Regions from separate parts of the Rhizobium hidalgonense genome, predicted to be linked through region 2. Evidence: predicted binding sites of a transcription regulator. Region 2 holds the regulator's gene; each other region holds the start of a gene.

Region 1 (4,775 bases), on a different replicon from region 2:
TTGACGATCTTATCCGGGAGGGCACCGCTTATGTGCCATTCTTCCCGCTCGGCGGCTTCACCCCGCTGCAATCCTCCACCCTGTCCGATCTCGCCGCACGCCTTACTGCCACGCCCATGCAGGTTGCACTCGCCTGGCTGCTGCGTCGCGCGCCGAACATCCTGCTGATCCCCGGCACCTCGTCGCTCAGTCATCTCAGGGAAAACCTCGCAGCTGCCGAGCTGGTGCTGCCGGATGATGCTGTCGAAAAATTGAACAGCATGGCTGACATCGCCGCCTGACAGCCATGTGAGCGTGCGCTATCTTCTCCGGCGCGGCTGGACGAAACCGATCATAACCTTGGATACGTGCCTTCCGGCCGTTGAAAAATTCTAACGCTTTCAAGCCGGACGATAAATCAGGATGGCTTCCTTGTGAGAAGCTCATAGGCCACGAGAGCCAATGACATCGCCAGAAAAACCACGATTGCCAATGGATAATTGGCAATCGCATTCGGATCGGCCAGCTTTGGAATGCCGATGACGGTGCCGACCGCCAGAACCGCCGACAGAGCAACCTCCTGGACGATCAGTTTCGCAAAGCGCGTCATAACCAGCCTCCTGTCACCTCAGTCTTTCAGCGCAAACGCCACGTCCGAAGTCTCATTTCTCCAAGCTAACCTAGTGTCGGCTGGGAAACGGTCCAGAGGGATCGGCCACGACCGCGCTTTCAGTATCGCTCCGGCACGAGCATTTCAGCGGGGACCGGCGCCCTGTTGTAATCGGCATGACGGATGCGATCCGGCAGCTGGATATCCGGCTTCGGCACATCCTCATAGGGAATCTGCTCAAGAAGGTGGGCGATGCAGTTCAGCCGCGCCCGTTTCTTGTCCACTGCCTGTACCACCCACCAAGGCGCTTCCTTGGTGTGCGTGCGCGCCAGCATTTCTTCCTTGGCCTTGGTATATTCCTCCCAATGGACACGGCTTTCCATATCCATTGGTGAAAGCTTCCATTGCTTCAGCGGATCGTGGATGCGCATCTTGAAGCGGAATTCCTGCTCCTCATCGGTGATCGAAAACCAGTATTTGATCAAAACGATTCCGGAACGGACCAACATGCGTTCGAATTCAGGCACCGAACGGAAGAATTCGTCGAGCTCTTCCGGGGAGCAGAAGCCCATCACGCGCTCGACGCCGGCGCGGTTGTACCAGCTTCGGTCGAAGAGCACCATTTCGCCAGCTGTGGGAAGATGCGGGACATAACGCTGGAAATACCATTGATGGCGTTCCCGCTCGGTAGGCGCAGGCAGGGCCACCGTCCGGCAGACCCGCGGATTGAGCCGCTGGGTCACGCGCTTGATCACGCCGCCCTTGCCAGCCGAATCCCGGCCCTCGAACAGCACCACCACCTTCAGCTTCTTATGCTGAACCCAATCTTGCAGCCGCACCAACTCGTGCTGCAGCCGGAAGAGTTCCCGGAAATAGATCTTTCGCTCGAGGGTCTGCTCGGCCGGTTCCGACATTCCTTCGGCGACCAGATCGTCCAGCCGGTCCTCCTCCATCTGCATTTCCAGCTCCTCATCGAAGCTGTCGGCGATCTCGGCCTTGATCCGGCTGAGTTGGTCCTGATGTGTTTGCGACATAGGCTTTTCCTTCCTGCTTTCGTTGACAGGAGCATGTCAGTGCGAAGGTTATATGACGACCACTGATCGAAGCTGAAACGGATTAGTCGCGTCTCTCGTTCCCACGCCTATAGCTGCCCCGTCCGGTATTGGTCGACAAGGTTCCGGCAGGCGCGGATCGTCAGGGCCATGACGGTAAGCGTCGTGCCGGCGATGCCGCTGCCGGGGAAGGCGCTGGCGTCGGTAACGATAAGGTTCGGAGCGTCCCAGACCTGGTTATAGGGGTTGAGCACCGACGCCTGCGGGGTCTCGCCCATGCGCGCACCGCCGGTTTCATGGATCGCCGCACCCATGCACATGGTCTTGCGGAACCATTTGCGGAACATGAAGCGGCTGAAGGCATCAGCCTCGGGGAAGGCGCCCTTGCCCATCTCCTTGAGGCCGGTGGGCGAGCCGATGAATTCGAGCTCGCCGCCGACCTCCCTGATCATCGCGATCAGCGTCTCCTCCTGCCGGGCAAGCAGCGCCTGCTCCTCCGCCTGCATGACACAGCGAATGTGCGGCACGGGAATATTCCAGGCATCCCGACGCTTGCCATCGAGGGTGATGCGATTGTCGGCATAGGGCAGCATGCGGCCGAAGCCGAAGAAGGCGAGACGCGCATCGGTCTCCCCGGATACCGGCGCCCGGCCGACGCTGCCCTGGTAGTCGAAATCGCCGCGGGCCGTGTCACCCTCGCCGAAGCGCGGGATGAAGATGCCGCCCGACGGATTGTAGAACGGATCGGTCGGGGCAGATTCGTCGTGCGCCCAGCCCTTCGCCTTCGAAAAGGATCCGAAGGCAAGACAGGGAAGCTGGTCCATGAAATAACGTCCGAGGGCGCCCGAGCTGTTGCCGAGCCCGCCTGGATGTCTTGCCGAAGCCGAATTCAGGAGCAGCCGCACGCTCTCAATCGGCGACGCGGAGAGAACCACCGTGGCGGCACGCGCGGTCGATAGCTCGCCGGTGTTGCGATCGATGAATTCCGCGCCGGTGGCGCGGCCGGTTTTCTCGTCCGTGGTGATGCGGCGGACGACGGCGTCGTAGCGGATCGTCAGCCGGCCGGTCGCCTTGGCATCGCGCAACGGTCGCGGCATGCGGTCAGCGTCCGGCGCGATATAGCGCCAGGAGACGACGTGTCTTTCCGGCCAGCGGCTTTCCACAGCCTGCTTGAAGATCTGTTCGGCCGGCGTCAGGTTTGCCGGCTTCGCATAGACCCCGTCCGGCAGGGTGGTCACATCGTCCTTGTTGCCGTAGAGCTCAAGATAAGTCTCGACCTCGTCGTAGAACGGCGTCAGTTCGTCATATGAGACCGGCCAGTCGACGCCCTTTCCCGTGCGCGACCGGATCTTGAAATCGTCGTCGGTCCAACGCAGCAGCACGCGGCCGAAACTGTGCAGGCGCCCGCCGCCCTGGCGGCCGCGGATCCACAGGAACGGTTCGCCCTTCGGCGTCGTATAGGGGTTCTTGCGGTCGTTGACGAAAAAATGGCTGAAGCGCTCGGTAAAAAACGCTGCGCGCGCCTGGATCGGTTGACCCTTGAGGGTGGCCCGCGCGCGCTCCCAGATATTGATGCTGCTTGCCGGCGCCTTCTTGCGCGCGGGGTCGAAATCCTTCGGCCCGACGGCAGGGCCGGCCTCCAGCAGCAGCACCGACAGCCCCTGTTCCGTCAATTCCCTAACCGCGAAGGAACCCGCCGCGCCGGAGCCGATCACCAGCGCATCATAGACAATCTCAGACATGTCTTTTCAAATCCTGTCCTGGGGCAATTCCTCAAAGCAGTGCAAAACGCATTCGGAACTGCGGGAAACAAAGGGACCGCGCATCAGAGCCGCGATCCATCGGCGCCGAAGAGCGACGCTTTGGCGATATCGAGCCCGGGCGCGAGAGGATCGCCGGGCTCAAGAGCGACGTCGCCCATCAGCCGGAGCGAGAGGCTTTGATCGGCCCAATCGAACCAGACGACGGCGTCCGAACCCATCGGCTCGACGACGGAAACGCGGCCTGGAATGGTCGGCAGGCCGCTCGATGCACCGTCGAGCACAAGATGCTCAGGGCGAAAGCCGAGTGTGGCAGGTCCTTCTGCCGCTGCCTGGCTGAAGGAATAGCCGCGGAGATCGACGATAAGCTCACGGCTTCGGAAAACCGCCGATCCGCGGCCGCGCTCGATCTGACCCTCGATGAAATTCATTGCCGGAGCGCCGATGAACCCGGCAACGAAGAGATTGGCCGGGCGGCGATAGATCTCCGCCGGCGAGGCGAGCTGCTGGATCACGCCGTCGCGCATGATGGCAATCCGATCGGCCAGCGTCAGGGCCTCGACCTGGTCGTGGGTGACATAGATCATCGTATTTCCGAGGCGCTGGTGCAGCTTCTTAATCTCGACCCGCAATTCATTGCGCAGCTTGGCATCGAGGTTCGACAGGGGTTCGTCGAAGAGAAAGACATCGACTTCGCGCACCAGCGCCCGGCCAATGGCGACGCGCTGGCGCTGGCCGCCCGATAGTTCGGCGGGGCGCCGGTCGAGCAGCCTGTCGAGCTGGAGGAGCGCCGCGGTGCGGGCAACACGGGCCTCGATTTCGGCCTTCGGCAGACCGGCGACGCGAAGCCCGAAGGAGAGGTTCTTGCGGACCGACATGCGGGGATAGAGGGCGTAGGACTGGAAGACCATGCCGATGCCGCGGTCCTTCGGCTCCTCCCAGCTGACGTTCCTGCCTGAGATCCACACCTCGCCTGCGGTAATGTCCTGAAGGCCGGCAATGGCATTCAGAAGCGTGGACTTGCCGCAGCCGGAAGGGCCGAGCAGCACCAGGAACTCGCGGGGCGCGATGTCGATCGACATTTTCTCGATCACCGCGTGGTGGCCGTAGACGATCTTCAGGTCCTTGACGGAGACGGCAGATTGCATGGAAGCGTTACCCCTTGACTGCGCCGGCTGCGATACCGCGGACGAACCAGCGGCCGGACAGGAAATAGATGGCAAGCGGAACGAGGGCGGTTAGGATCGTTGCCGCCATGTTCACGTTATAGGTTCGCTCGCCCATCGTGGTGTTGACGATATTGTTGAGCTGCACGGTCATCGGCAGGTTGTCGCGGCCGGCAAAGACGAGGCCGAGCAGGAAGTCGTTCCAGAT
Region 2 (4,775 bases):
GTCGGCCTGCCGCGCTCGGCTTCGCTGGTCGGCGGTCTGGTGCTGACCCTGATGACCCTGCCGACGATCATCATAGCTACGCGCGCCGCACTGCGCGCCGTGCCGCCGTCGATCCGCGCTGCAGCCCTTGGCCTCGGCGCCTCGAAGATGCAGATGGTGTTCCACCATGTTCTGCCGCTTGCTATGCCCGGCATCCTCACAGGCACGATCATCGGCCTGGCGCACGCGCTCGGCGAGACCGCGCCGCTGCTATTGATCGGCATGGTCGCCTTCGTCGCCAACGCGCCGACGACACCGCTCGATCCCTCGACGGCTCTGCCCGTGCAGGTCTATATGTGGGCCAACGAGGCCGAACGGGCCTTCGTCGAGCGTACTTCGGGTGCCATCATCGTCCTGCTCCTGTTCCTGATCGTCATGAACTTGGGCGCCATCCTCTTGCGTCGTCGCTTCGAGCGCCGCTGGTAAACGGAGTTACAAGATCATGAACATGTTGACCGAAGCTGCAGTTGAAAAGGCGCTGGATCAGAAGATGAGCACCGTTCCTTATAAGATGATCGGCCAGGACGTCTCGGTTTACTACGGCGAGAAGCGCGCGCTTTTCGATGTAAACCTGAACATCCGCGAAAACACCGTCACGGCGCTGATCGGTCCGTCCGGCTGCGGCAAGTCGACCTTCCTGCGCAGCCTCAACCGCATGAACGACACGATCGACGGCTGCCGTGTCGCCGGCAAGATCACCCTCGACGGCGACGACATCTATGATCCGGATATCGACGTCGTCGAACTTCGCGCCCGCGTCGGCATGGTCTTCCAGAAGCCGAACCCGTTCCCGAAGACAATCTATGAAAACGTCTCCTACGGCCCGCGCATCCATGGCCTTGCCAAGTCGAAGGCCGATCTCGACCAGATCGTCGAGACCAGCCTACAGCGCGCCGGTCTCTGGAACGAAGTCAAGGACCGCGTGCATGAATCCGGCACCGGCCTGTCGGGCGGTCAGCAGCAGCGCCTCTGCATTGCGCGTGCCGTCGCCGTCAGCCCCGAAGTCATCCTGATGGACGAGCCCTGCTCGGCGCTTGACCCGATTGCCACCGCCAAGGTCGAGGAACTGATCCACGAATTGCGCGAGAACTACACGATCGTCATCGTCACCCACTCCATGCAGCAGGCCGCGCGCGTCTCGCAGCGCACCGCCATGTTCCACCTCGGCAATCTCGTCGAGGAGAACGACACCGACAAGATGTTCACCAATCCCGACGATCCGCGCACCCAGGACTACATCATGGGCCGCTTCGGCTGATTTTGGCGATACGAAGCTTTCCGTTATTCGAAGGACAAAGCCCCATGGCATCGACACATATCTATTCTGCCTATGATGATGATCTGAAGTTCCTGTCCAGGCGGATTTCCGAAATGGGCGGCCTGGCCGAGCAGATGGTTGCCGAATCCGTCCGGGCGCTGGTCAACGGCGACACGGCGCTGGCGCAGAAGGTCATCTCCGACGATGTGATCCTCGATCACGCCGAACGCGAAATCGGCGACAAGGCGATCGTTACCATCGCCCGCCGTCAGCCGATGGCCGCCGATCTGCGGGAAATCATGGGTTCGATCCGCATTGCCGCCGATCTCGAACGGGTCGGCGACCTTGGCAAGAACACCGCCAAGCGCGTCATCGCCGTCCAAAGCACCGGCGTTCCCCGCAAGCTCGCCCGCGGCCTTGAGCATCTGTCCGAGCTGGCGCTCGTCCAACTCAAAGAAGTGCTCGACGTCTACACGACGCGCGCCGCCGACAAGGCCAGTGCGATCCGCGAGCGCGACAACGAGATCGACGCAATGTACACTTCGCTGTTTCGCGAGCTCTTGACCTACATGATGGAAGATCCGCGCAATATCACCAGCTGTACGCATCTTCTCTTCTGCGCCAAGAACATCGAGCGCATCGGCGATCACGCCACCAACATCGCCGAGACGATCTATTACATGGCAACCGGCGCCCAGCCGGAAGGCGACCGTCCGAAGGACGACAGCGCCAACACCGTTGGTGCAGTCACGGAATAACCGTCCGCACCCGTCAATTGCGCGCGCGCCCATGTGGGGCGCGCAAAGAGGTCGCAGCCACTTTTCTGATTTTGCGCAGGATGCATTGCTTAAATCATCCCCGGTTTAAGGATCATGCGCGAGGAGACCAATACGCATGATCCCGAGAGTTGCAGTAGTTGAAGACGAGGAGGCGCTCAGCGTGCTTCTTCGCTACAATCTCGAAGCGGAAGGCTTCGAGGTCGATACCATCCTTCGTGGCGACGAGGCCGAAATCAGGCTTCAGGAACGCACGCCCGACCTTCTCATCCTCGATTGGATGCTGCCCGGCGTCTCCGGCATCGAGCTCTGCCGGCGCCTGCGCATGCGGCCGGAAACCGAGCGCCTGCCGATCATCATGCTGACGGCGCGCGGCGAAGAGAGCGAGCGTGTCCGTGGGCTTTCCACAGGAGCCGACGATTACGTCGTCAAGCCCTTTTCGACCCCCGAGCTGGTTGCCCGCGTCAAGGCGATGCTGCGCCGCGCCCGCCCCGAGGTGCTGTCGACGGTATTGAAATGCGGCGATATCGAGCTCGACCGCGAAACCCATCGCGTCCACCGCAAGAGTCGCGAAGTCCGCCTCGGCCCCACCGAATTCCGCCTGCTGGAATTCCTGATGTCGTCGCCGGGCCGGGTCTTCTCCCGCTCGCAGCTCCTGGATGGCGTCTGGGGCCACGACATCTATGTCGACGAACGCACCGTCGACGTCCATGTCGGCCGCCTGCGCAAGGCGCTGAATTTCTCCAACATGCAAGACGTCATCCGCACCGTCCGCGGCGCCGGTTATTCGATGGAAGCCTGAGGCTGAGGGAGTGCGTGGTCGGCGTTCCCGCCTGCACAGCCCTTCCCACGCCCTTTCATCGCACCGGCGCGGCGTATGAGCCGGCACCGCCTTTCCTCCGTCATCCAGGCACCACCTCTCCTCCGTCATCCCAGGGCTTGACCCTGGGATCCATGCGGCTGGCACTGTGAGAAGAGCGATGGCATCCAGCTGCAGGGAAATTATCGAAGCCGAGTGCCTGGTTGTGGATCCCAGGGTCAAGCCCTGGGATGACGGAATGTATGGCTGGCTTTGTTGCCAAACACAAAGGCCGCCTTCCCACTCTACTCATAAAAAAACGGGCCGCGCGGCCCGTTTTTCATGTCCAGCGATGCCGCTTCTCAGCCGGCCCGCGCTGCCGCCCGGCGGCGTTCGTTGATTGGCTGGTAGGCAAGCTTCTGATGATAGCCGCAATAGGGCGAATTGTCGGGGGATTCGCAGCCGCAGAAATGGAAATCGTCCTTCAGCGGATCGCCGACCGGCCACTTGCAGGTGCGTTCGGTCAGTTCCGTCAGGCCGAGGCGGCGCGAGATCGGCACGACCACGTTGCCCTTCGGCACGTACTCCATTTCCTCGACCGTTTCGATCTCGATCTCTTCCTTCAGCATCGTTGCGCCCTGCTGGCGGGTAACGGTGCGGGTGGTGATGCGAGAGGCATAATTCGGTGCGCGCGGCGCCGAGGTATTGCGTTTCGGCGTGCGCGCCGTGGCGGCGGTGCCGCCGGCCTTGGCGCGGCCCGGAAGGCTGAGCCTATGTACTTTACCGATCACAGCGTTTCTGCTGACACCGCCAAGTTGCGCCGCGATCTGGCTGGCGCTCAGTCCTTCGGCCCAAAGCTTCTTGAGTTTCTCGACCCGCTCGTCTGTCCAGTTCATGCCCTGTCTCCACCTTCTGCGTTGGTGATGGCAGAATCCCTCACCGTTGTCCCGGAAGCCTCCGAAACAAGAAACGCTTGATCAATTTTGGTGACTAGTTCCGCCGCATGCAGTCTAGTAATTGAACTTTAACCTAGTGTGAGGCTGACTCCCTGACAAGAGTCGCGGGAATCCGGATGAATCGAATTCGTAGTTTTCCCCAACTTGCTGCCCCGGCGTGGCATTTCTGCAATATTGCCTGTTGAAGACTGAAAATGCCGCTGTACACCCTTGCTGCATACGCTAAGGGCGCAGTTTTGTTGACATTGCAGCGCGAAAAGGAAATAGTGCCGCTGGCCGCCGCAAGGCGGCATTTTTGATTTTTCGGGCCTGGTTTTTTCTTAGCCGGAGTCCGCTGCTGGATAACATCGATAGGAGACTCGCGCCATGGCCGAAGCCGCGCCGCTTTATGACACCTACTCTCGTGCCCCGCTGCGGTTCGAGCGAGGCGAGGGCGTGTGGCTGATCACCGAGAGCGGCGAGCGATATCTCGATTTCGGCGCGGGCGTCGCCGTCACCTCCGTCGGCCACAGCAACCCGCACGTGGTCGCAGCGCTGAAGGAGCAGGCCGACAAGGTCTGGCACCTTTCCAATATCTATGAGATCCCCGGCCAGGAGCGCCTGGCAAAACGGCTGACGGACGCCACCTTCGCCGACAAGGTGTTCTTCACCAATTCCGGCGCCGAGGCGCTCGAATGCGCGATCAAGACGGCGCGCCGCTACCAGTTTTCCAAGGGCCATCCCGAACGCTTCCATATCATCACCTTCGAAGGCGCCTTCCACGGACGCACGCTCGCGACGATCGCCGCCGGCGGCCAGGAGAAATATCTCGAAGGTTTCGGCCCCAAGGCGCCGGGCTTCGACCAGGTGGCGTTCGGCGATATCGAAGCGGTCCGCGCCGCCATCACCGATGCGACGGCGGCCATCCTCATCGAGCCGGTGCAGGGCGAGGGCGGCGTACGCCCGGC
Region 3 (4,775 bases), 1.7 Mb from region 2:
CGAAACAGGCTGATGATGACGCGGGCGCCCTCGCCCGCCGCCTCCGCTGCGGCCAGCGCGTGAAACCGTTCGGTCGTGCCGCCATTGATGAGCCGCATCGAGGCCGGATCGGCTTCGATCACCTCGCCGAAGGGAGCGAAGGCGGAGCTGGTGAGCGGGCGTATGTCGAGAAATTTGGGCATGGCCTCACTCACCTTGGGCATGCCAGTTACGGACGGCATCGATCTCGCGAAGAAGCTCCGGCAGCGTCCGATAGGTCGCCTCCCAGATATCCGCGGGATCGAGATCGAAGACATCGTCGAGGATGCGATTGCCCGTGCCGCAGATCTTCGTCCAAGGCAGGCCGGGATGCTCGGTGGCAAATTCGGGATGCGTCACCAGTAGACGGGATGCCGCAGCACCGATGGTGAAGTGGCAGAAGGCCACGGCCTTGAAAGTGAGCTGGTCCTCGGCGAAAGCCGCCTCATCCATTCCGCCGATGAAGGACAGCGCTTCGGATGCCGCCTTTTGCATGTCATTGAGATAGTCGATGGCACGCCTCTCCTTCATTGCGCCTCCGGCAGCATCGAGGTCAGACGCAGCAGCGCGATCTTTTCGACCTGCGCGGTCGCGGTTGAAAATTCTTCGTCCCGGCCATTGCCGATCCGTGTTTCGAAAGCTTCCAGGATATCCTCCTTGCCGAGTCCTTTGACGGCGATGATGAAGGGAAAGCCATATTTTTCGACATAGGCCGAATTGAGTTCGGTGAAGCGGGCATGCTCGGCGGGGCTCAAGCGGTCGAGACCGGCGCCGGACTGTTCCCTGCGGCTGTCCTCGGTGAGTTCGCCGGATATGGCAAGACGCCCGGCAAGGTCGGGGTGGGCTCGAAGCACACCGAGGCGTTCCTCCCGGCTTGCCGCGCGGAAGACCGCGGCAAGCGCCGCATGCACGCCTGATGCCGTTAGCGGCTCGATCACGCTGCCGGCGTCATAGGCGCGCTCGGCGATGAAAGGCGAATGTTCGAAGACGCCGCCGAAGCGGGAAACGAAATCCTCGCGCGATAGCATCAGATCGCGTCCGGCTGATGGTGCTTGTGCCAGTGCTCGGCAATCTCGATGCGGCGCGGGATCCAGACCTTGTCGTGCTTCAGCACATATTCGATGAAGCGTTTCAGCGCTGCCGCCCGGCCGGGGCGCCCGACGAGACGGCAGTGCAGGCCGATCGACATCATCTTCGGGCTGCCGTCCTTGCCTTCGTCGTAAAGCGTATCGAAGGCGTCCTTGAGATAGGTGAAGAACTGATCGCCGGTGTTGAAACCCTGCGGCGTGGCAAAACGCATGTCGTTGGTTTCCAGCGTATAGGGAATGATCAGGAAAGGCTTCCCGTCGACGCCCTTGACCCAGAAAGGCAGGTCGTCGGCATAGGAATCGGAGGAGTAGAGAAAGCCGCCCTCCTCCTGCACCAGCCGCAGCGTATTGTCGGAAGGCTTGCCCTGATACATGCCATAGGGCCGCTCGCCGGTGAGTTCGGTATGCAGACGCACAGCTTCGAGGATGTGCTTGCGTTCCAGTTCTTCGGGAAAATCCTTGTATTCCAGCCAGCGGTAACCGTGGCTGGCGATTTCCCAACCGGCTTCCTTCATAGCGGCGACCGCCTCGGGATTGCGGGCCATCGCCAGTGTCACGCCATAGACGGTCGCCTGCACCTTGAGACCGGTGAACATCCGCCAGAGCCGCCAGAAACCGGCGCGCGAACCATATTCATAGATCGATTCCATGTTGAGGTTGCGCTGCCCCGGCCAGGCGGCCGCGCCGACGATCTCCGACAGCAGGTTTTCGGAGGCCGGGTCGCCTTCGAGGATGCAGCTTTCGCCGCCCTCCTCGTAGTTGATGACGAATTGCACGGCGATGCGCGCCTCGCCCGGCCATTTCGGATCGGGCGTCTGGCGCCCATAGCCGACCAGATTGCGCGGATAAGTCTCGGATACCATCAAATCACCTTCTGAAAAGACGGAGAACGGTAGCATCCGCAGCCGGAATGTCGAGACGGAAACTGCGCAGCGGAATTTTATCCTTTGTGCGCAATAAGTTAGCTCATCTGAAGTCAAGCGATCTTGCGGGCGCTGACCTTGCCCATGGGATGCAGCGAATGAACCCGGAAAGGTCCGCCGGTGCCTTCCTCGATCATCAGCGCGACATTCGAAACCATGACCGGTTCCCTGAGCACGGGCTCGAAAATCGTCCGCAGCGCCGGCTCGATGCGCGGCATGTCGATCGCGTTGACCGGGCCCGTCACCGGCATATGGAAGCGGAACTCCTCCATAACGTAAGGATTGCCCCAGCGATGCAGGTTTGAGAACTGCGCCGCCGACAAACCATCCGGATCGCTGCGTTCGATGTCGGCCTCGCTGAGCGGCGCGCGGAAACGGTCGAATTCCTGCACGATCACCGAGGCGAGATATTGGATCTGCTCGCAGGGAACGTGCGGCAACAGACTGTAGAAATTGCCGAGCCGGGCGACTTCGAGGCGCGGAATCTGGAAGGGAAGGACCGTTCCGGAAAAACGCATGAGATCGCGCAGGAGTTGCGATTCGGACAGATCCGACGACAGGTGGAACGGTGCCTTCAAAACGCCGTGAAATCCATAGCGTCGCGGCACGGCCGTATGGAAGGCGATCTCATGAATGCCCAGACCACGAACTGCCGGAGGCTCCAGCATATCACCTGAAAATGCGTTTCGGCCAAGCCAATGGGCGGCCATGAGCGATAGCGGGTCGCTCGCCGGAGGCGTGAAGCAAATGGCATAGCGCATGCGATTTCCTCCATCAGGAAAAGCAGCGCCAGTGATTTCAGGCGCTGTCGATGCGCAAGCAAATAGGTGATTTGCATGACAGAATAACGAAACGAAGCTGCAACGAATTCACGTTTAACGTGAAGCCGCCGCGATATGGCCTGATATCGCGAAGCTCTCCGGCAGCAAAAATCCGCAATCTGCATCGCTGGCGATACAAACCGCCGCCTCTGCCAGCCGATGGGCGAGCCCGAAGCTGACCTTGAAGCCGCCGGTCAGTGCGATCAGGCGTTGGTGATCGGGATGGCGGCCGATCATCGGATCGCGGTCGATCGCCTTCGGGCGAAGCCCGGCCCAGCGCTCGACAACAGGCGCGTCGAGAAGGATTGGCACGATGCGGCGCGCCATCTCGATCAGTGTCTCGAGTTGGGCATCGGTCGACGTGGGATCGTCGAAACGGTTCTCGCTGGTGCTGCCGACCGCCACATGCCCGCCCTCGTGCGCAACGACATAGAGCCCGTCGAGAAAGATCGTCGGCAGCGCCGGGTCGAGGTCGGCTTTCAGCAACGCCGCCTGTCCCTTGACCGGCTGGCCGAGCGGTCGCTTCAGCCCCGGCGTCAGGCCCTGCAGCAACGGAAAGGACTGATGGCCGGCAGCCAGGATGCAATGCCCGAACCCAATGCTTTCACCGTTTATCTCGGCCATGCCGCGATCGGGATCAAGGCCGACAACCGATGCATGTTCCAGAATACGCACATGTTTTGCCTGCCTCAGGAAGGCGACGAGCGCCGCAATCAGCAAGCGGGGCGCAACACGACCGGCGAGCGTGTCGTGCACGAAGCCGCTCTCGCCGGCAGAGGGGTCGATCCAGCCGCTGACCGGCGGGCCGTCGAGCACATGCCAGTGGAAGTGGCGGTCGCCGGCTTGCCAATGGCGTTCGGCGTCCTCGCAATGGCCGCGTGCGATTTTGTTGAGATGCGGCTTCGGCAGCGGGATCAGTCGGCCCGAACGGCGATAGCCGGCGGAAAGCCCGGTCGCCGTTTCAAGCATGGCGATTTCGGCTTCGAGCGATACCAATGCATCGAACTGAAACTGCTTCTTCTCGGACCACCGGTCAGGCATATGCGGCATCAGCGCGCCGAGCAGGCCGCCGCTCGCTCCACCGCCGAATCTGCCGGCATCCGCAATCAGGGTATCGATGCCGCGGCGCTCGGCATGAACGGCTGCCCAGAGGCCCATGATGCCGCCGCCGACGATCAGCAGTCCTGAGGATGATTGACCTGAGACCGGCTGAGGATTATCGGCTTTTCCCATGACAGACGTGAACCCCGATCAGATTGGCGCGGGCGCGCCGCAGCCACTCGAATGGCGCGACGGCGATATGCCCTATTCCACCGCCTTTGGCGATCATTTTTACTGCCAGACCGATGGGCGGGTGGAATGCAGCCACGTTTTTCTCGCCGGCAACGGTTTATCCGAACGCTGGAACGGCCGGCATAAATTCGTCATCGGTGAACTCGGCTTCGGCACCGGCCTGAACTTCGCCGAGACCTGGCGGCAATGGAAGCTGCACCGCGCGGCTGGCCAGCATCTGCATTTCATCTCTTTCGAACTCCACCCGATGCGCGGCGAAGAAATCGGCCGGGCGCTCTCGCACTGGCCGGAGATCGATGCCGAGCGCGAGGCGCTAACAGCAGCCTGGCCGCAAACGCCTGCCGATACCGTCTCGCTTGATCTCGACGCCCAGACCAGGCTCAGCGTCGTCTGCGGCCGAGCACTTGACGGCGTTGCAGCCGCAAGGCCCGGCTTCGACGCCTGGTATCTCGACGGTTTTGCCCCATCGCGCAACAGCGACATGTGGTCGGAGGAACTGATGCGCCAGGTCGCCGAAAAGACTGTGACGGGCGGAACCTTCGCCACTTATGCCGCGGCCGGCTTCGTGCGCCGCAATCTCATCGCCGCGGGTTTTGCAGTCGAGCGCCGCCAGGGCTTTGCCGGCAAACGCG

The links. The regulator PhoB, encoded in region 2, activates phosphate uptake and scavenging genes when phosphate is short. The targets are predictions, from matches to a motif close to TGTCATNNANCTGTCAT.
Region 1: ppk2 (polyphosphate kinase 2) is a predicted target of PhoB. The motif match lies at 1,665-1,681, and genes of this name have one in related genera.
Region 3: FFM81_RS05425 (DUF1045 domain-containing protein) is a predicted target of PhoB. The motif match lies at 2,866-2,882, and genes of this name have one in related genera.

What each region holds. Positions count from the first base shown of each region.
Region 1 covers NZ_CP054028.1:157,072-161,846, forward strand. The annotation lists gene FFM81_RS22040 (aldo/keto reductase family oxidoreductase) at 1-281, shown strand, start outside; gene FFM81_RS22045 (hypothetical protein) at 398-589, opposite strand; gene ppk2 (polyphosphate kinase 2) at 709-1,623, opposite strand; gene FFM81_RS22055 (GMC oxidoreductase) at 1,731-3,383, opposite strand; gene FFM81_RS22060 (ABC transporter ATP-binding protein) at 3,467-4,549, opposite strand; gene FFM81_RS22065 (carbohydrate ABC transporter permease) at 4,557-4,775, opposite strand, start outside.
Region 2 covers NZ_CP054027.1:3,790,851-3,795,625, reverse strand. The annotation lists gene pstA (phosphate ABC transporter permease PstA) at 1-465, shown strand, start outside; gene pstB (phosphate ABC transporter ATP-binding protein PstB) at 482-1,297, shown strand; gene phoU (phosphate signaling complex protein PhoU) at 1,342-2,055, shown strand; gene phoB (phosphate regulon transcriptional regulator PhoB) at 2,192-2,875, shown strand; gene FFM81_RS18415 (GcrA family cell cycle regulator) at 3,235-3,768, opposite strand; gene FFM81_RS18410 (aspartate aminotransferase family protein) at 4,195-4,775, shown strand, end outside.
Region 3 covers NZ_CP054027.1:1,164,984-1,169,758, reverse strand. The annotation lists gene FFM81_RS05445 (ureidoglycolate lyase) at 1-182, opposite strand, end outside; gene FFM81_RS05440 (HepT-like ribonuclease domain-containing protein) at 187-549, opposite strand; gene uraD (2-oxo-4-hydroxy-4-carboxy-5-ureidoimidazoline decarboxylase) at 546-1,046, opposite strand; gene puuE (allantoinase PuuE) at 1,046-1,969, opposite strand; gene FFM81_RS05425 (DUF1045 domain-containing protein) at 2,083-2,790, opposite strand; gene FFM81_RS05420 (NAD(P)/FAD-dependent oxidoreductase) at 2,905-4,083, opposite strand; gene mnmC2 (tRNA (5-methylaminomethyl-2-thiouridine)(34)-methyltransferase MnmC2) at 4,082-4,775, shown strand, end outside.